DNA from 4 places in the Streptomyces sp. NPDC044002 genome. Region 1 is predicted to be linked to each of the others. Evidence: riboswitches for the same ligand, from Rfam matches in the RefSeq annotation. Region 1 holds a riboswitch; each other region holds the start of a gene.

Region 1 (4,550 bases):
CCGAGCCCGGGACGGCGGCCGGACGCACGGCGCCGCCCGCCCGCGCCCGCAGTCCGCGCCCGCGGACGATGCGGCTGGCCGTCTGCGCGGTCTTCTTCGTCACCGGGGCGGCCTTCGCCACCTGGGCGTCCCGGGTACCCGGCGTCCAGAGCCGGCTGGACCTGTCCGCCGGGGAACTGGCCGTGGCCCTCGTCGGCCTGAGCGGCGGCGCCTTCGCGGGGCTGCCGCTGGTCGGCGGCCTGGTGGCCAGGTACGGCAGCCGCAGGGTCCTGTGCACCGGCATGGCCGCCTACCTGGGCGCGCTCGCGAGCCTGCCGTTCGTCCCGGACCTCGCGGTGCTGACGGTGGCCCTGGCCGTGTTCGCCTGCGGCAACACGGCCGTCGACGTCGCGATGAACACCCAGGGCGTCCTGGTCGAACGTGCCTACGGGCGCCCCGTGCTCGGCGGCTTCCACGCCATGTTCAGCCTCGGCGGCATCGCCGGCGCCACGGCGGGCGGCCTCGCGGCCTCCGCCGGCGTCGGCATCCGGGCCCACTTCACGGTGACCGCCCTCGTACTGCTGGCGGTCGCGGGGACGGCGGCCACGGCCCTCGCCCCCGAACCGCCGCGGACCGGCGGCCCGTCCAGGACCGGCCCCCTGCTGGCCCTGCCCGGTCCGGGCCTGTGGATCCCCGGGCTCGTGGCGTTCTGCGCCCTGATGGGGGAGGGGGTCGTCAACGACTGGGGCGCCGTCTACCTGAAGGAGGAGACCGGAGCCTCCGCGGGCGCCGCGGGCCTCGGGTACGCCGTCTTCTCCGCGGGCATGGTCGTCGGCCGCCTCACCGCCGACCGGCTGCGCGCCCGCCTCGGCACGGCCCGCTTCACCTTCCTGTGCGCCGTGGTCGCGGGCACCGGCGCCCTGATCCCGATCCTCGACGCGACGACCACGGCGGGCTTCGTCGGGTACACCCTGCTCGGCCTGGGCATGGCCGCGGTCATCCCCCTCGTCTTCGCCCACGCGGCCGGCCTGCGGCCCGGGCACACCGGCTCCTCCATCGCCGCCGTCTCGGCCGTCGGCTACGTCGGCTTCCTCGCGGGCCCCCCGGTCATCGGCGCCCTCGCGGAGGCGACGACCCTGCGGTGGGCGATGCTGGTGCTGCCGGCGCTGATGGCGGCGATGGCAGCCCTGGCCCCCCGGCTGCACCGCCCCTGACGCCGCGTCGGCTAGGGTGGCCGGTGCAGCTGGTTCGCCCCGTCCGCCAGGCGGGATGCGTCGTAAGAGGGAACCCGGTGGGAATCCGGGACTGCCCCGCAGCGGTGAGCGGGAACGACCGCCGTCATACGCACTGGGACCGGACAACGGTCCTGGGAAGCGACGGCCAGTAGGTGCCCGCCGGGAGACCGGCAGGCGTGCCCGCGAGTCCGAAGACCTGCCCGCTGCCCGTACGCGGACCGTTCCGCGTACGGACATCCCGGTGACCTCGTGGGCGGGTCGGCGTGCACAGCGAGCGGCGCCCGCTGCATTCCCGCAGCGCGGTCCGTACGCTCTGGCGTTCCCTTCGCGTCCGCGTCCCGTTGCCGGGACGTTCCTGGACACATCTCGCGAAGGAGAGTTCCGTGACAGCGAAGCCCGCAGCCGCGGCAGCACGAGCCACCGTGTACGGCTACCCCCGCCAGGGCCAGAGCCGCGAACTGAAGAAGGCCGTCGAGGGCTATTGGAAGGGCCGCGTCAGCGCCGAAGCCCTCCGGGAGACCGCAGCCGGCCTGCGCCGTTCGAACTGGCAGCAGCTGGCCGAGGCCGGTATCACCGAGATCCCGACCGGTGACTTCTCGTACTACGACCACGTGCTCGACACCAGCGTCATGGTCGGCGCCGTCCCCGCCCGGCACCGCGAGGCCGTCGCGGCCGACGCGCTCGACGGCTACTTCGCCATGGCGCGCGGCACCCAGGACGTCGCCCCGCTGGAAATGACCAAGTGGTTCGACACCAACTACCACTACCTGGTCCCCGAACTGGGCCCGGACACCGTCTTCACCGCGGACCCCGGCAAGCAGGTCGCCGAACTGCGGGAGGCCCTCGCGCTCGGACACACGGCCCGCCCGGTCCTCGTCGGGCCGGTCACCTACCTGCTGCTGGCCAAGCCGGCCCCGGGCGTGGCCCCCGACTTCCAGCCGATCACCCTGCTGGACCGGCTGCTGCCCGTCTACGCGGAGGTCCTCGCCGCCCTGCGGGCCGCCGGAGCGGAATGGGTCCAGCTCGACGAGCCCGCGCTCGTGCAGGACCGCACCCCGGCGGAGCTGAACGCCGCCGCCCGCGCGTACCGAGAGCTCGGCGCCCTGACCGACCGCTCCAGGCTGCTGGTCGCCTCGTACTTCGGCAGGCTCGGTGACGCCCTCCGGATCCTCGCGGCCTCCCCGGTCGAGGGCCTCGGGCTCGACTTCACCGACAGCGGCGCGGCCAACCTCGACGACCTGGCCTCCGTGGGCGGCCTGCCCGGCAAGCGCCTCGTCGCGGGCGTGGTCAACGGCCGCAACATCTGGATCAACGACTACCAGAGGTCCCTGACCACCCTCGGTACCCTCCTCGGCCTCGCCGACCGGGTTGACGTCGCCGCCTCCTGCTCCCTGCTGCACGTCCCGCTCGACGCCTCCGCCGAGCGGGACATCGACACGCAGGTCCGCCGCTGGCTCGCCTTCGCCCGCCAGAAGACCCGGGAGATCTCCGTCCTGGCCCGCGGCCTGGCCCAGGGCACGGACGCCATCACCGCCGAACTCGCGGCGAACCGGGCCGACCTGGCCTCCCGCGCCGCATCCGCCCTCACCCACGACCCGGCCGTACGGGACCGCACCCGGGCGATCACCGACGCCGACGGCCGCCGCTCCCAGCCCTATGCCGAGCGCACCGCCGCCCAACGGGCCCGCCTGGGCCTGCCGCTGCTGCCGACCACCACGATCGGTTCCTTCCCGCAGACCGACGAGCTGCGGGCGGCCCGCGCGGACCTGCGGGCCGGCCGGATCGACACCGCCGGCTACGAGGCGCGCATCAAGGGCGAGATCGAGGAGGTCGTCGCCTTCCAGGAGAAGACCGGCCTCGACGTCCTGGTGCACGGCGAACCCGAACGCAACGACATGGTCCAGTACTTCGCCGAACGGCTCACCGGCTACCTGGCCACACAGCACGGATGGGTGCAGTCCTACGGCACCCGCTACGTCCGGCCCCCGGTCCTGGCCGGCGACATCTCCCGCCCCGAGCCGATGACCGTCCGCTGGACCTCCTACGCCCAGTCCCTGACGGCCAAGCCGGTCAAGGGCATGCTGACCGGCCCCGTCACCATGCTCGCCTGGTCCTTCGTACGCGACGACCAGCCCCTCGGCGACACCGCCCGCCAAGTGGCCCTCGCCCTGCGCGACGAGGTGGCCGACCTGGAGGCGGCCGGCACGCCGGTGATCCAGGTCGACGAGCCCGCCCTGCGCGAGACCCTCCCGCTGCGGGCCGCCGACCACGCGGCCTACCTGGACTGGGCCACCGAGTCCTTCCGGCTCACCACCAGCGGGGTCCGGCCGGACACGCAGATCCACACCCACATGTGCTACGCCGAGTTCGGCGACATCGTCCAGGCCATCGACGACCTCGACGCCGACGTCATCAGCCTGGAAGCCGCCCGCTCGCACATGCAGGTCGCCCGCGAACTCGCCGCCCACGGCTACCTCCGCGAAGCCGGCCCCGGCGTCTGGGACATCCACTCCCCGCGCGTCCCGAGCGCCGGGGACGCCGCCGGCCTGCTGCGCACCGGCCTGGAGGCCGTCCCGGCCGAGCGGCTGTGGGTCAACCCCGACTGCGGCCTGAAGACCCGCGGCTGGGCGGAGACCCGGGCCTCCCTGGAGAACCTGGTGGCCGCCGCCCGTGAGGTCCGCGCCGGCCTCACCGGCGGACGCGGCTGACCCACATGAACGGAGCCCTGCCTTCCCGGACGTCCGGGGAGGCAGGGCTCCGAAGGTGTGCGCGGCGCGCGGTCAGACGAGGGCCGACGCCGGGCGGGGTGCCGCGGCCTCCGCACCGGCGGCATCGGCGCGCAGGGCCGGCAGGCGCTGCGCGAGGACCCCGAAGACGATCCCGAACACGGCCCACAGCACGAGCTGGACGGCCACCGAGGCGACCCGGAAGTCCCACAGCAGGGCCGCGGGGAACTCGGCCTTGACGGCGTCGGTGTTGTCCGGGAGCACCAGGAAGGCCAGCCCGGTGGCGACGACGAAGCCCGCCCCGGCCGCCAGGGTCGCGTTCCAGTTGCCCAGGCGCGGCGCCAGGCGCCGGCCCAGGACGATCGCGCCGACGCCCAGCAGGACGCTGAGCAGGATCATCAGGAAGAACAGCGTGGTGCGCTGGCCGATGGTGTCCGGGTTCCCGACGGCCGGCGGGGTCGCCGGGTACTTCAGGAACGGCACCAGGTAGACCAGCGTGAACGCGCCCCCGGCGGTGAGGGCGGCCGTGGCCCGGGGGCTGAACCGGCCCACGCGGCCCAGGGCGAAGGAGAACGCGAGGGAGGCGATGCCGCCCAGCGCGACCCCGTAG
Region 2 (4,550 bases), 110 kb from region 1:
CGGTGTCGGCGGCGTAGCAGCGGTCGATCCACTCCCGGGCGGCGGCGAGGCTCCCTGCCGGGGGCTCCTGCACGTGCCGCTCCAGTACGGCGCGGACGGAGTCCGCTCCCAGCTCCCGGGCCAGTGCCGGCAGCGCGGCCGAGGGCACGAAGTGGTCGGCGAGTCCGCACAGGAGCGCGTCGGCCGCTCCGACGGGGGCTCCTGTGAGGGCGAGGTGGGTGCCGAGTTCTCCGGGGGCGAGGGCGAGGAGGTAGGTGCCGCCGACGTCGGGGACGAAGCCGATGCCGGTCTCGGGCATGGCGACCTTGGAGCGTTCGGTGACGATGCGGACGCTGCCGTGGGCGGAGACGCCGACCCCGCCGCCCATGACGATGCCGTCCATGAGGGCGACGTACGGTTTGGGGTAGCAGGCGATCAGGGCGTTGAGCCGGTACTCGTCGCGCCAGAAGTCCGCCGAGGCGGTTCCGCCGGTGCGGGCGTCCTCGTGGATCGCACGGATGTCTCCCCCGGCGCACAGGCCCCGGTCTCCGGCGCCCTCGATGACGACCAGGTCGACCGCGGGGTCGTCCGCCCAGGCCGTGAGCGCCTCCTCGATGCGGAGCACCATGGGGTGGCTGAGGGCGTTGAGGGCCTTCGGCCGGTTGAGGGTGACGTACCCGGCGCGGCCTTCGGCGCGCACGAGGACGTCCTCGTCGTCGTGGTGGTCCACGGGCTTGTCGTTGGTCATCGCAGTGTCTCCGTGAGTCCGCGCGCGACGATGACGCGCATGACCTCGTTGGTGCCTTCCAGGATCTGGTGGACCCGCAGGTCGCGGACGATCTTCTCGATGCCGTATTCACTGAGGTAGCCGTAGCCGCCGTGCAGCTGGAGGGCCGCGTCAGCCACCGCGTACCCGGTATCGGTGGCGAAACGCTTGGCCATCGCGCACAGGCGCGGGGCCAGTGGGTCGCCGCTGTCCAGGGCTTCGGCGGCCTGCCGGACCAGGGCCCGGGCGGCGGCGAGCTCGGTGGCCATGTCGGCCAGGCGGAACTGGAGCGCCTGCGCGTCCAGAAGACGGCTGCCGAACGCCTCCCTGTCGGCCAGGTAGGACAGGCTCCGGTCGAGGGCGCTCTGCGCGCCGCCGAGCGAGCAGGCGGCGATGCCCAGGCGGCCGCCGTTCAGGCCGTTCATGGCGATGCGGAAACCGTCGCCTTCCGCGCCGAGCCGCCGACCGGCGGGGATCCGGACGCCGTCGAGGACCACCTGGCGGGTCGGCTGGGCGTTCCAGCCCATCTTGCGTTCGTTGGGGCCGAAGGAGACTCCGGGGTCGTCGCGCTCGACGACGAAGGCCGAAATCCCGCCGGGGCCGGGCTCGCCCGTCCGTGCCATGACCACGTAGAGGTCCGAGGCGCCGGCGCCGGAGATGAACTGCTTGACGCCGGTCAGTACGTAGTGGTCGCCACGCCGCTCGGCGCGGGTGCGCAACGCGGCGGCGTCGGAACCGGCACCCGGTTCGGTCAGGCAGTAGCTGCCCAGGGTCGCCGCGGAGCAGAGACCGGGCAGCCGGCGGGCGCGCTGGACGTCGTCGCCGTACCGGTCGATCATCCAGGCGACCATGTTGTGGATGGAGAGGTAGCCGGCGATCGACGGGCAGCCCGTCGCCAGGGTCTCGAAGACGAGCACTCCGTCGCTGCGGCTGAGGCCGGAGCCGCCGTGTTCCTCGCGTACGTACACGCCGGCGAGGCCGAGGGAGGCGGCGCGCCGGATGACGTCGACGGGGAAGTGCTTGTCCTGGTCCCAGGCGACGGCGTGCGGGGCGAGCTGTTCCCGGGCGAAGTCGAGGGTGACCTCGGCGAGGGCGAGCTGGTCCTCGGTGAGGGTGGTGGTCACGGCGTTCACCCCATCGTCGGGATGGTGAAGCTCGCGCCCTCCTTGACCCCGGAGGGCCAGCGCGAGGTGACGGTCTTGGTACGGGTGTAGAAGCGGATCGAGTCGGGCCCGTGCTGGTTCAGGTCGCCGAATCCGGACTTCTTCCAGCCGCCGAAGGTGTGGTAGGCGACGGGCACCGGGATGGGTACGTTGACGCCGACCATGCCGGTGTTGACGCGGCGGGTGAACTCGCGGGCGGTGTCCCCGTCCCGGGTGAAGATCGCCACGCCGTTCCCGAAGGGGTGCTCACTGGGCAGGCGCAGCGCCTCCTCGAAGTCGGCGGCCCGTACGACGCACAGGACGGGGCCGAAGATCTCCTCGCGGTAGACGCGCATCTGCGGGGAGACGCGGTCGAAGAGCGTCGCTCCCGCGAAGAAGCCGTTCTCGTGGCCGTCCAGGGTGAACCCGCGTCCGTCCACGACGAGTTCGGCGCCCTCGCCGACGCCGATGTCCACGTAGCGGCGCACGCGGTCGAGGGCGTCGCGGCTCACCAGGGGACCGAAGTCCGCGTCGGGGTCGTCGGACCGGCCGATCCGCAGGGTGCCGATGCGGTCCTTGAGGGCGGCGACCAGCCGGTCGGCGGTCTCCTCCCCGACGGGCACGGCGACGGAGACGGCCATGCAGCGCTCGCCCGCAGAACCGTAGCCGGCCCCGATCAGGGCGTCGACGGCCTGGTCCAGGTCGGCGTCGGGCATCACGATCATGTGGTTCTTCGCGCCGCCGAAGCACTGGGCGCGCTTGCCGTGCGCGGCGGCCGTGGCGTAGATGTGCGCGGCGATCGGCGTGGAGCCGACGAAGCCCAGGGCCTGTACGCGCGGGTCTTCGAGGAGGGTGTCGACCGCTTCCTTGCCGCCGTTGACCACGTTGAGGACGCCCGGCGGCAGACCGGCTTCGAGGAACAGCTCCGCCAGTCGCAGGGGCACGGACGGATCGCGTTCGGACGGCTTGAGGATGAACGCGTTGCCGCAGGCCAGGGCGGGTGCGGCCTGCCACAGCGGGATCATGGCGGGGAAGTTGAAGGGGGTGATTCCGGCGACGACCCCGAGGGGGCTGCGCAGGGAGTGCACGTCGATGCCGGTGCCGGCGTTGTCGGTGAACTCCCCCTTGAGGAGGTGGGGGACGCCGGCGGCGAATTCCACGACTTCCAGACCGCGTTGCAGGTCCCCGTGAGCATCGGCGACGGTCTTGCCGTGCTCGGCGGACAGCAGCCGCGCGAGGCTGTCCCGCTCGCCCTCGACGAGCTGGAGGAACCGCAGCAGGACGCGGGCCCGGCGCTGCGGGTTCCACTTCCCCCATTCCGCCTGTGCGTCTTCGGCGTTGGCGATCGCCTCTTCGGTGTCGGCGCGCCCGGCCAGCGGTACGCGGGCCTGGACGGAGCCGGTGTTGGGGTCGTACACGTCGGCGAAGAGCCCGGAGGTGCCGGTGGTGTGCTTTCCGCCGATGAAATGGGTGAGTTCACGGACCATGGATGCCTGCTCTCGTCAGGTTGGATCCGGGGATGGCACGGCAGGCCGACGGACCGCACTCGGGTGGGGGTGCGCCGCTGCGGACTGCCGTGAGAACTACGAGCGCGCCGAATCGGTGTGTGCGCGCTCCGCCGGATCACCAGGGTCGTGGGTACAAACCGGTGCCATGCGTGTCTGCTCCATCCTCGTGGACAACACGGAACAATCCGCGGCCGGTATCCTGACTCCCGGATCCCCGCGTGCCGCCCGCCTTCCCGACAGACCTCGTCAGTGGCGTGTGGATGGCAGCACACTCCCCGGTCACAGTGGCGGGACCGTGCCGGACTCACACCGGCTTCCCTGCACCGCGGACCTTGTGCCACGAACATATAGTTGGACGTCCTAGTAAGTCCAGGGCCGACGCACGGACGGGCCATCTCACAGAACCCGCTTCCAGCCCACGCCCACCAGGTCGTACGATGCGTTCTGCTCCGGCCCGCGCGGCGGGAGCTCACAACCGAATGCATGCACAACTGGGGGAAGCCGGTGGGAATCCGGCGCTGACCTGCAACCGTGTGCGGGGCCCGGAGGGCACCGCGAGTCGGAGTACCCGGGGTGCGATGCGTACTGCTTCCCACTGTCATGGTCTGCAGCGCGAAGCCCCCACCCCGGGTCGGCGACCCCTGCCCGTTTCCTCACGGAGACGGGCAGGGGGACGGGCACGTGCGGCGGAGGGACCTCGGCTCAGACCCTCGTCCCTCTCAGGAAGAAGGCGTCATGCGCCAGTTCCCCGCCCGCCGCTCCGTGATCACCGCGGTCGCCCTCGGGCTCGCTCTCGCCGGCGCTCCGGCCGTGGCCGAGGCCGCCCCCCAGCCGAACACGAACGCGGCCGTCAAGGTCGGCCTGACCGTTCAGGGCCCCGACGGGCTGCTGTTCAAGGGCAAGATCAAGACCAAGGGCCACGACGTCACGACGGCCACGGGCGGCACCCACAAGTGCGACGGCACCAACGGCGGCGCCAACCCGTCCAAGGTCCCCACCCCGACCGCAGCGCTCGACGACGCGGCCCGCCTGAACTACTTCGCGTGGGACGGTACTTGGTACACGTCCTTCGACGACTTCTCCGTCGACACCATAAAGGACGTCAGCGGCGGCGGCTCCGCCTACTGGAGCATCGCCGTCAACGGCACCCCCACG
Region 3 (4,550 bases), on a different contig from region 1:
CACCTCGTCCCCGCCGAGCCGCAGCGTCCCCGAGCCGGGCCGCAGGCCCCCGCTCAGCAGCCGCATCAGCGTGGTCTTGCCGCTGCCGTTGCGGCCGAGCAGCACCAGCGCGCGGCCCTCGGCGATGCCGAAGTCCACCCCGGACAGCACGGCCGGGCCGTCCTCGTACGCGTACCCCGCGCCGACCAGCTCCACCAACGGGGTCACAACCACAGCTCCTTCAGTACGAGGGTCCCCGCGACCAGGGCGGTCAGCAGGGCGGCGGACCCCGTCAGGAACCGCCAGGACAGCGCCGCGTCGGGTACCAGCACCCGCAGCGCACCGTCGTAACCGCGCCCCGCCAGCCCCTCCTGGAGCCGGGCCGCGCGGTCGAAGGCCCGGACGAACGAGGTCGCCGCGAGCCCGGCCAGCGAACGCCACACCGCCGCCCGGCCCGCCTGCCCCAGCCGGGCCGCCTGGGCGCGCCGGACCTGGGCCATCGAGTCCAGCAGCAGGAAGCCGATCCGGTACATCACCAGGGCCACGTCCACCACCGGCGCCGGCACCCCGGCCCGCACCAGCCGCGGCAGCACGTCCGAGACCGGCGTCGTGAAGGCGAACAGCAGCACCCCGAGCGAGGCCGCCGAGGTGCGCAGCAGCAGCTCCGCCGCGTGCCGGGGCCCGTCCGGGGCCGGGGCGAGGAACCCGTCCGGGCCGCCCACCGACACCAGCAGCGGCAGCGCACCGGTCACGCAGAAGCCCAGCGGGACCCGGAAGGCCCGCCACAGCTGCCGCCCGGCCACGCCGGCCGGCCCGAGCAGCACGGCCAGGGTCGCGGCGGCCACCAGCGGCCCGCCCGGCCAGGGCGGCAGGCACACCGCGGTGACGGTGAGCCCGAGCCCGAGGAGGGCCTTCTCCAGGGGGTGGCGGCCCCGCCAGCGGCTGGAGTGCGCCGCCACGTCGATCGGCAGCACCGCCTACGACTCCCGGGCCGGGCGGTCCGGCCCGGCCTCGGCGGCCGCGGCCTGGGCGAGGGCCTGCGCCGCGCCCTGGCGGCGGCCCTTGCGGATGCCGAAGTAGTAGGCGAGCACGCCCGCCCCGAGCGCCGCCTGGAGGGCGAACAGCGCCGACTCGACCTCGCCCGAGGGGGGCTCGTACAGCGGGGCGAACCAGGGCTCGTAGTCCGGCTTCAGTTCGGTGATGGCCGCCTCGGCCTGCGCGTCGGCGCCGGCGAACGGCTCCTCCTTGCCGTCGCCGAGCCCCAGCGCGAGCGGGATCACGGCCAGCGCCGCCACCAGGAGCAGCAGCAGGGTGTTGATCTTCGCGTTCCGGCTCATCAGAGGGCCGCCTCCTGCTTCGCCTGAGTGCCGCCGGTCAGCTTCGCGACGCCGAGCCGGACCAGGTCCGACTTGCTGGACTGCATCAGCAGCCGCATCACGAGCACCGTCAGCAGCCCCTCGCTGATCGCGAGCGGGATCTGGGTCAGGGCGAAGATGCCCGCGAACTTCTCCAGGGAGCCGAGGAAGCCGCTCGCCGGGTCGGGGAAGGCCAGCGCCAGCTGGACGGAGGTGACGCAGTAGGTGACCAGGTCGGCGAAGAACGCGCCGAAGAACACGGTCACCATCAGCGGCGCGCCGGACTTCCGCAGCACCCGGTAGACCCCGTAGCCGGCCCAGGGCCCGGCGATGGCCATCGAGAAGACGTTGGCGCCCAGCGTGGTGAGCCCGCCGTGGGCCAGCAGCAGCGCCTGGAAGAGGAGGGTGATCGTGCCGAGCACCGCCATGATCGGGGGCCGGAAGAGGATGGCCCCGAGCCCCGTCCCCGTCGGGTGCGAACAACTGCCCGTCACAGAAGGGATCTTCAGGGCGGACAGGACGAACGTGAACGCACCGGACGCCCCGAGCAGCAGCGTGCTCTCCGGGTTCGCCTTCACCTCGCGGGTGAGCGCGCGGACCCCGTGGACGACGAAGGGGGCGGACGCGGCGCCCCAGGCGGCCGCGTGCAAAGGGGGCAGGAACCCCTCGGCTATATGCATGGGTTGGGAGACCTCTCCAGCACCTCGTGGATGGACGACGCGCCCCGGCCGGTCTCCTGGCTCACGGGTGCTGATGCCCTGGCTCCGCCTTCCCGGGACCGTGCGGTCTCCCGCGCGGGCCCAGTGGCTTCCCGCGGTGGGGGCACCTCCCGGACGGAGTCTGGGGGAGAGAGTGGAGCCGGACTTCCCGATCACAGTGGCGAGGGCCGCACCGGTCTTGCACCGGTTTCCCGAACACCAAGGCCAGACGACCCTAGTCGCCCGCACGGACCGTCACAACCCGGACCGATCCGGCCACCCGGCCACCCGGCCGCGGGCACCCGTACGGGCCAGGCCCGCTGGCCGGGCCGCCGGGCGCGCGGCACGGTGGAGGGCATGGCCGCCGACGACAGCCCCCGCTACGAGGACCTCTCCGCCGTCTACGTCAACTGCACCCTCAAACGCTCTCCCGAGACCAGCAACACCGAGGGCCTGATCGCGCGGAGCCGGGCCGTCATGGAAGCGGCCGGCGCCCGCACCTCGCTGATCCGCGCCGTCGACCACGACATCGCCACCGGCGTCTGGCCGGACATGACCGACCACGGCTGGGAGAGCGACCAGTGGCCGGTCCTGTACAGCCAGATCATGGACGCCGACATCCTGGTGCTGTGCGGCCCGATCTGGCTCGGGGACAACAGCTCCGTCATGAAGCAGGTCATCGAGCGGCTCTACGCCTGCTCCTCCCTGCTGAACGAGCAGGGGCAGTACGCCTACTACGGGCGCGTCGGCGGAGCGCTGATCACGGGGAACGAGGACGGCGTCAAGCACTGCGCCATGAACATCCTCTACAGCCTCCAGCACCTCGGCTACGCCATTCCGCCCCAGGCCGACGCGGGCTGGATCGGCGAGGCCGGCCCCGGCCCCTCCTACCTGGACCCGGGCTCGGGCGGTCCGGAGAACGACTTCACCAACCGGAACACCACGTTCATGTCGTGGAACCTGATGCACCTGGCGGCGCTCCTCAAGCGGGCCGGCGGCATGCCGGCCCACGGCAACCAGCGTTCCCTGTGGGACGCCGGCTGCCGTTTCGACTTCCCCAACCCCGAACACCGCTAGCCGGGCGGCTCCGGGGCCGTCCGCGGGTCAGCAGGTGTTGGGGTGCGGGAAGTCCAGCACGAGCCGCTCGGGCGAGTGCAGGACGGAGGTCTTCCAGGTCGGGGCGGTGTCGAAGGCGGCGCCGAAGGTCACGTACCCCTCGTAGTCGCCGGTCATGGCCATGCCCTTGAGCTTGCTGAGGTAGATCTTCTGGAGCCTGGGCCCCTGGTAGACGTTCTCCCCGGCGTCATTGTGCCCGGCGGCCGGGTGCAGGCGGATCTCCAGGAAGTACTTCCCGGCCAGCGGGACGGGCTGTCCCGACCCGTCGTAGACGAGCTCGGACACGGGAGTGACGGTGACCGGGGGCACGTAGCCCTGGAGGTCGATGACGAGCCGGTCGTACGTGCAGTGCCCGCCCCAGCGGGCATTGACGACGAGCGGCGTCTGGGTGCGGGTGGTCGTGGTGGCGGCGGAGGCCGGCGACGTGGAGAGCGCGAGCCCGGCGGTGAGCAGGGCACCCGTGGCGATGGCCACGATCCGGCGGCGGTGCGGGTGACTCATGGTGTCTCCCCGGTTCCGTGAGACGGGGACTTGCCTGTCATCTCATAAGACAGCGCCGGGCCGCCACCGGTTCCACGGGGCGTGCGCCCGCCGCGTCAGAAGGTCAGCAGCGCGCTCAGCTCGGCATCCAGGTCGTAGTGGCGCTGTTCCTGCCCGCGCGGCACCAGCTCCGTCATCCGCCGGCACAGCTCGCGCACGTCCTTGGCGCGGGCGGAGACCACGCAGCTCTGCTCGCCGTTGCTGAAGCCGAGCAGGACGCGCGGCTCCGTGCCGCTCCAGCGCGGCCAGACCTGTATGTCGCCCTCGCCGGTGGCGCTGTTCTGCCCGTCGAGCAGCAGCTCCCGCGAGAACACCCAGCGGGCGAGGTGCGCCCCGGCGCCCCGGAAGTCCACGGCCACCTCGTACGGGCGGTCCGTGCGGTAGACGAACCGGCCGGTCAGGGGCACGGACAGGGGGGCGGCTTCCAGCCGCAGCGGCAGGAGTCTGTGTTCGGTGATGGTGGCCATCGGCGGCTGCCTCTCGTCGCGCGTGGGTGCTTCCCGCGCCCCTCCCGGCACGCTATCCCCGGCTCGGGTGGGCGGCGCGGGGCCGAAGGTCCCGAGCCACCGGGCCGCAGGGCCTCTTTTCGGCCACAGGGTGCACCGCGGGTCACGTGCCAGGGGCATGCGAAGGGCCCGCCCTCCGGGGGGAGGGCGGGCCCGGTGGCACGCTGCGGCAGGGCCGCGCGGCCGGCCGCTACGGGACCGGGTTGTAGATCAGCGAGTCGTGGTTGTTGGACTGGCCGATCGCGGTGAAGCCGGAGCCGTTGGCCTGGGCGCCGTTGTTCTGGTTCGACGCCCCGAAGCCCGACGCGACCTGCTGCGCGGTGGAGGAGTTGCCGAGGTTGCTGCCGCCGACGCCG
Region 4 (4,550 bases), 120 kb from region 1:
TCTGGCCCGGATCGGCGTGCCAGTACGACCAGTAGGCGGACGCCGGCGGGGTCAGGACGCAGTCGTCCTGCTGCGGGGTCGGGTACTGCTTGCCGCCCTGGTGTCCGCTGTAGCCGATCCGGCAGATGAAGGCAGGTCCGTCGTGGCCGGTGCCGGTCGTGGCCCAGCCACCCTGGTTGAGGAGCTCGTGGCCCGTCGTGGGGGTGGTGCCGCAGGAGCGGTAGACGGGGCCGCCCCAGTGGCTGAAGTCCACGGCGAGGACGACCCCCGAAGAGGTGGTGCACTGAGCCATCGGCTGCGGCGCGGCGCCGGCCGGGGCAGCGGTGGCGGCGAAGGCCGCCACCGTCAGCCCCAGCGCGGCGGCGGCCCGGGCGAAGGCGCGCACGGCGCGGTCGCGGCTCATGCTCCCGCTCCCGGCCGGCGGTGGCGCTTCGCGGCACGGGTGACGCCCCAGCCGCCGAGGGTCAGGACCAGCGCGGCCGCGGCGAGCGTGCCGACCCGGGCTCCGGTGGACGCGAGGGGACCGCCACCAGCCCCGGAGCCACCCGCGGAGCCCGTGCCGCCGCCGTTCTCGCCCGGCGTCACGATGACGGGCGAGCCGTTGCCGCCCGAGGTACCACCGGACGTTCCTCCGGAGATGCCGGGCACGGGCTGGGGGGTGGTGCCGGTCAGGTCGCGGGTCAGCGTGCCGAAGGAGATGCCGGTGGCGCCGCCGACGGCCTGGGCGGAGGCGCGGAGGTCGGAGCCGGTCTGGCCGCCCTTGGCCACGTTGAAGCCGCCGTCGCCGTTCTGCTGGCTCGCCAGGAACGCGCGGGCCTTGGCGATCTGGGCGCCGTACTTGGGCGCGTCCAGCGACAGCCCCTGGACGGCCAGGGCCGCGGAGTTGACGGAGTTCCCGGCGGCGCCCGGGAAGCCGCCGTCCTCCTTCTGCTGGGTGGCCAGCCAGGCGAGTGCCTTGTCCACCGCCGCCTGGGAGCCGGCGTCGGGCAGCAGGTCCACGGTCATGGCGGCCATGGCGGTCGAGTCCACTTCGGGGCCGCTGGGTTCGCCGATCAGGCTGACCCAGGCGCCGGACGGGGTCTGGAGGCTCTTGAGGTAGGCGGCCGGATCGGCCGCGGCGGCCTTCTCGCCGGCGCGGAGCTGGGCCATGACACCGAGGGACTGCTTGAAGACGGAAGTGGCGTAGGCGTAGTTGCCCTTGGCCGCGCACTGCTGGACGGTCGAGGTCTTCGCCTGGCAGGTGATCTTCGCGAGGGCGGCGATCAGGTCCTGGCCGCCGAAGTTCCGCGGATCGCGGCCCACGGCCTGGGCGAGCACCGCCGCCTTGCCGATGGAGCCGCCGTTCTCGTACTTGGTGCCCACGAGGGTCCAGTCGTGGATGCCCCGCTTCTGGCCGTCCTTGCCGCCCTTGTCCATGAAGTCGACGATGTTGCGCAGGGCGGCGTTGTCCCCGCCTGTGGCGGCGAGCGCGTACGCGCCGTCGATGGTCAGGCCGTAGTCGGCGAATCCGGATTCGGGCCGGCTCTCGTAGAAGCGGCCTTGGACCAGGCGGGAGGGGGCCGTCAGGTACGCGGCGCCCTTCTGCAGGTCGGGCCCTTCACCGGCCGGCGGTGTGCTCGGGGTAGGTGGCGTGGTCGGGGTGGGTGGAGTGGTGGGGGTAGGCGGCGTGGTCGGGGTCGGCGGTTCGGCCGGCTTGGCGGTCAACGAGACGAGGTCACCGCCGGCGCCCGCGAGGGCAGCCGCCGCGGTGGGGTGGAGCCTCGGCTCGGTGTCGTCCTCGGCGAAGCCGAATCCGCCCGCCGGGAGCTGGTGCCCGGAGAGCCAGGAGACGCCGGCGTCCGCGAACGCCTCGTCGCCGAGGGCGCGCAGCGCCTGGGCGGCCCAGGCGGTGGCGGCCGGGTTGCCGGTCGTCTCGTAGGAGACCGCGGGCCAGGCGCCGGTCGCCAGCTGGGACCGCTTCAGGTGGTTCCGGGCCTTCTGGAGCACCGCCTCGTGGCCGCCGGCCCGCTCCAGGGCCAGGGTGATCAGGCCGGTGGCGCCGGCCTCGCTCTCGCACCCGGGACTGCCGGGCCGGATGAGGACGCTGGTGAATCCGCCGTCCTCGCACTGCAGGGCGGTCAGCCGGGCCACGGAGCCGGGGGGCGGGGTCATACCCGCGTTGACCAGCGCGATCATGGCCATGGCCTGGGCGTCGGCCTGCCCGGTCGTACGGAAGTCGCCCTTGGTGAAGCAGCCTTCGACCGTCTCGCCGTCGCCGATGTCGCGGGGGCAGGCGTACGTGACCAGGTCGCCGAGCAGGTCGTGCCCGCCGAACGCGCGCGGGTCCTTGCCGGTGGCCTCGGCGACCAGCGCGAGCCGGGCCGCGGCGGTGGCGTCCGGGATGCCGTCCCTGCCGGCCGGGTAGGCGTACGCGTCCGTCTGCGCGGGCGTCGCGAGGAAATCGGCGGTCTTCTTCGCCGCCGGGCTCTTGCGGTCGGCCGCCGCGAGGGCGAAGACGGCCTCCGTGGAGAGGAAGTGGTTGGGGGCCGTGGAGCCCTCGTCGACGACGCGCTCCCCGTCCGTCAGCGTCCCGGTGACCCAGCGGGCGGCCGCGGGTACGTCGATGCGTCCGGCCGGCACCCGGGGCGGGGCCATCGGGACGGTGGGGTCGGGGGTGGAGTAGCCGCGGACGTCGTCCGGGGAGAAGGACGGCCTGCCCTTGGTGCCGGCGATGTCCGTGCCGCCGTACACCCAGGCCTCCACGTCGCCCGGCTTCGGGTTCCGGGCCATGGCCCCTTGCTGGCTGTAGGACCACTTGCGCTGCCCGGGCGAGGCCGTCCAGTACGACCAGTAGGCGGTGGCCTGGGGCGTGAGGACGCAGGGTTCCTTGTCGGGGGTCGGGTACTGGGTGCCGGTGCCCTTGCCGATGCGGCAGAGGAAGGCGGGCCCGTCGTGGACGGTGCCCGTCATGGTGAACCCGGCGGTCTGCAGCAGCTCGTAGCCGGTGGTGGGGGTGGTGTCGCAGCCCTTCTCCACCTTGCCGCCGAACGGGCCGAAGTCCACGGCGACGATCGCCCCGGTGGTGGCCGTGCACCGCTCGATCGGGTCGGCCGAGGCAGGTGCCGCTGCGCCGGCGAAGGCCGCGCTCGCGGCGAAGGCCAGCAGCGCCGCCGATACGAGCGACAGCAGCCCCTTGCTTCCCGGGTGTCGCTCTGCTTGCTGTGCGGTCCCCACCACGGCCCCTCGTGTCAGCCGGGCGGACCAGTGCGTGGCAAAGGGCTCCACAGCCCGTGGGGCCACGGGGGAGCCGTTTCGAACCACGCCGTAGTCCGCGACGGCGTTTCTCGCTGCAGAATCCGGCTCCAGGCATTCCGACTCGCCCGGCGGTGCCGGGCCTACGGTTGCGGGTCAGCGCCGGATTTCGACCGGCTTCCCCTGGAGCTGAGTGCTTATCGGTCGGAGTGGACCACGCGGATTGACACACCGTCAAGGTGGTCTGCGTCTCACGCGGCAAGGCACGAGAACCCTCTGACGGATCCACCGCGCATCGGCTGGCAGACCCTTGATCACTCGGGTAGCGTCCTGGGCTGCCACATGGGGGAACCCGGTGCGAATCCGGGGCTGACGCGCAGCGGTGTGGGACGGCAGGGGGCCGTCACCGAGCCCGAATGCCCATCTGGCGAGGCACATCTCAAGCCGTACCACGCGTTCGGACGGCCGCCACCGAGCTCCGGGCTGCCCGCCTGCGAGAGCTGCGGTCGGGTCGGCGTCCCTCATTTCCAGGAGCAGGCCATGTCCCGTATCCGTACCCCGCGCCGCCTCGTGTTCGTGGCGCCCGCCGCGCTCGGCGCGCTCGTCCTGACCACGCTGCCCGCCTCCGCGACCTCCTCGCCCGCGCAGATCGCCACGTCCAGGACGAACGGTGTGAGCTATCTCAAGTCCCTTCAGGCTGCCGATGGTTCGTACGCGGGCAGTGGCCTGTCCAACGAGTGGGCGTTCGGTGCGTTCGCGGCAGCCGGCACGGCCGTCGCCGACGTCTACCCCGGCGGCGACACCACGAAGAACGCGCGCACCGTCTACCGCAACCTGCTGTCGACGGCGGGCTGGCCGCAGGCCTCCCCGGTGGTCACCGACTACGAGCGCGGCACGCTCAACGCCTACGCCGCCGGTATCGACCCGGCGCGCGTCTCGGCCTCCCGCAATCTGATAGCCGACATCTACTCGTACTGGCAGACGGCCGAGGCCGGTTACTTCGGCCCGTCCGGGAACTTCAACGGCACCGTCTTCGCGGCCCTTTCGCTGGGCGGAGCCAAGACCCAGGCCGGAGGTGCCCGGGTACCGCAGGCGCTGACCGACTCGATGGTCACCCGCATCCGTGCCAACCAGCACGTGGACGGCGGCTGGACCTTCAACAAGGCCGAGGGCAACCCGACCGTCCTGAACTCCGCGAGCGACGTCGACATGACCGGTGCGGCCATGGCCGCCCTGTGCGTGTCCGGTGTCCCGAACACCGACGCCGACGTCGTCCAGGCGAAGAACTTCCTCAAGAGCAGGCTCGTCTCCGGTAGCGG

What was found. Region 1 has a riboswitch for cobalamin ahead of metE (5-methyltetrahydropteroyltriglutamate--homocysteine S-methyltransferase). Riboswitches for the same ligand answer to the same signal wherever they lie in the genome.
Region 2: another riboswitch for cobalamin. It lies ahead of AC07A6_RS10295 (CoA-acylating methylmalonate-semialdehyde dehydrogenase); the one in region 1 lies ahead of metE (5-methyltetrahydropteroyltriglutamate--homocysteine S-methyltransferase).
Region 3: another riboswitch for cobalamin. It lies ahead of AC07A6_RS17220 (energy-coupling factor ABC transporter permease); the one in region 1 lies ahead of metE (5-methyltetrahydropteroyltriglutamate--homocysteine S-methyltransferase).
Region 4: another riboswitch for cobalamin. It lies ahead of AC07A6_RS10285 (prenyltransferase/squalene oxidase repeat-containing protein); the one in region 1 lies ahead of metE (5-methyltetrahydropteroyltriglutamate--homocysteine S-methyltransferase).

The regions. Positions count from the first base shown of each region.
Region 1 is NZ_JBWKEZ010000010.1:135,579-140,128, forward strand. It holds gene AC07A6_RS10815 (MFS transporter) at 1-1,193, shown strand, start outside; cobalamin riboswitch at 1,220-1,420, shown strand; gene metE (5-methyltetrahydropteroyltriglutamate--homocysteine S-methyltransferase) at 1,598-3,922, shown strand; gene AC07A6_RS10825 (CbtA family protein) at 3,995-4,550, opposite strand, start outside.
Region 2 is NZ_JBWKEZ010000010.1:21,452-26,001, reverse strand. It holds gene AC07A6_RS10305 (enoyl-CoA hydratase/isomerase family protein) at 1-727, opposite strand, end outside; gene AC07A6_RS10300 (acyl-CoA dehydrogenase family protein) at 724-1,878, opposite strand; gene AC07A6_RS10295 (CoA-acylating methylmalonate-semialdehyde dehydrogenase) at 1,875-3,374, opposite strand; cobalamin riboswitch at 3,568-3,738, opposite strand; gene AC07A6_RS10290 (DUF4430 domain-containing protein) at 4,131-4,550, shown strand, end outside.
Region 3 is NZ_JBWKEZ010000020.1:14,786-19,335, reverse strand. It holds gene AC07A6_RS17235 (energy-coupling factor ABC transporter ATP-binding protein) at 1-213, opposite strand, end outside; gene cbiQ (cobalt ECF transporter T component CbiQ) at 204-953, opposite strand; gene AC07A6_RS17225 (energy-coupling factor ABC transporter substrate-binding protein) at 957-1,316, opposite strand; gene AC07A6_RS17220 (energy-coupling factor ABC transporter permease) at 1,316-2,014, opposite strand; cobalamin riboswitch at 2,044-2,271, opposite strand; gene AC07A6_RS17215 (flavodoxin family protein) at 2,390-3,109, shown strand; gene AC07A6_RS17210 (AMIN-like domain-containing (lipo)protein) at 3,137-3,649, opposite strand; gene AC07A6_RS17205 (SsgA family sporulation/cell division regulator) at 3,745-4,155, opposite strand; gene AC07A6_RS17200 (hypothetical protein) at 4,385-4,550, opposite strand, start outside.
Region 4 is NZ_JBWKEZ010000010.1:16,199-20,748, forward strand. It holds gene AC07A6_RS10275 (hypothetical protein) at 1-403, opposite strand, end outside; gene AC07A6_RS10280 (prenyltransferase/squalene oxidase repeat-containing protein) at 400-3,213, opposite strand; cobalamin riboswitch at 3,535-3,673, shown strand; gene AC07A6_RS10285 (prenyltransferase/squalene oxidase repeat-containing protein) at 3,772-4,550, shown strand, end outside.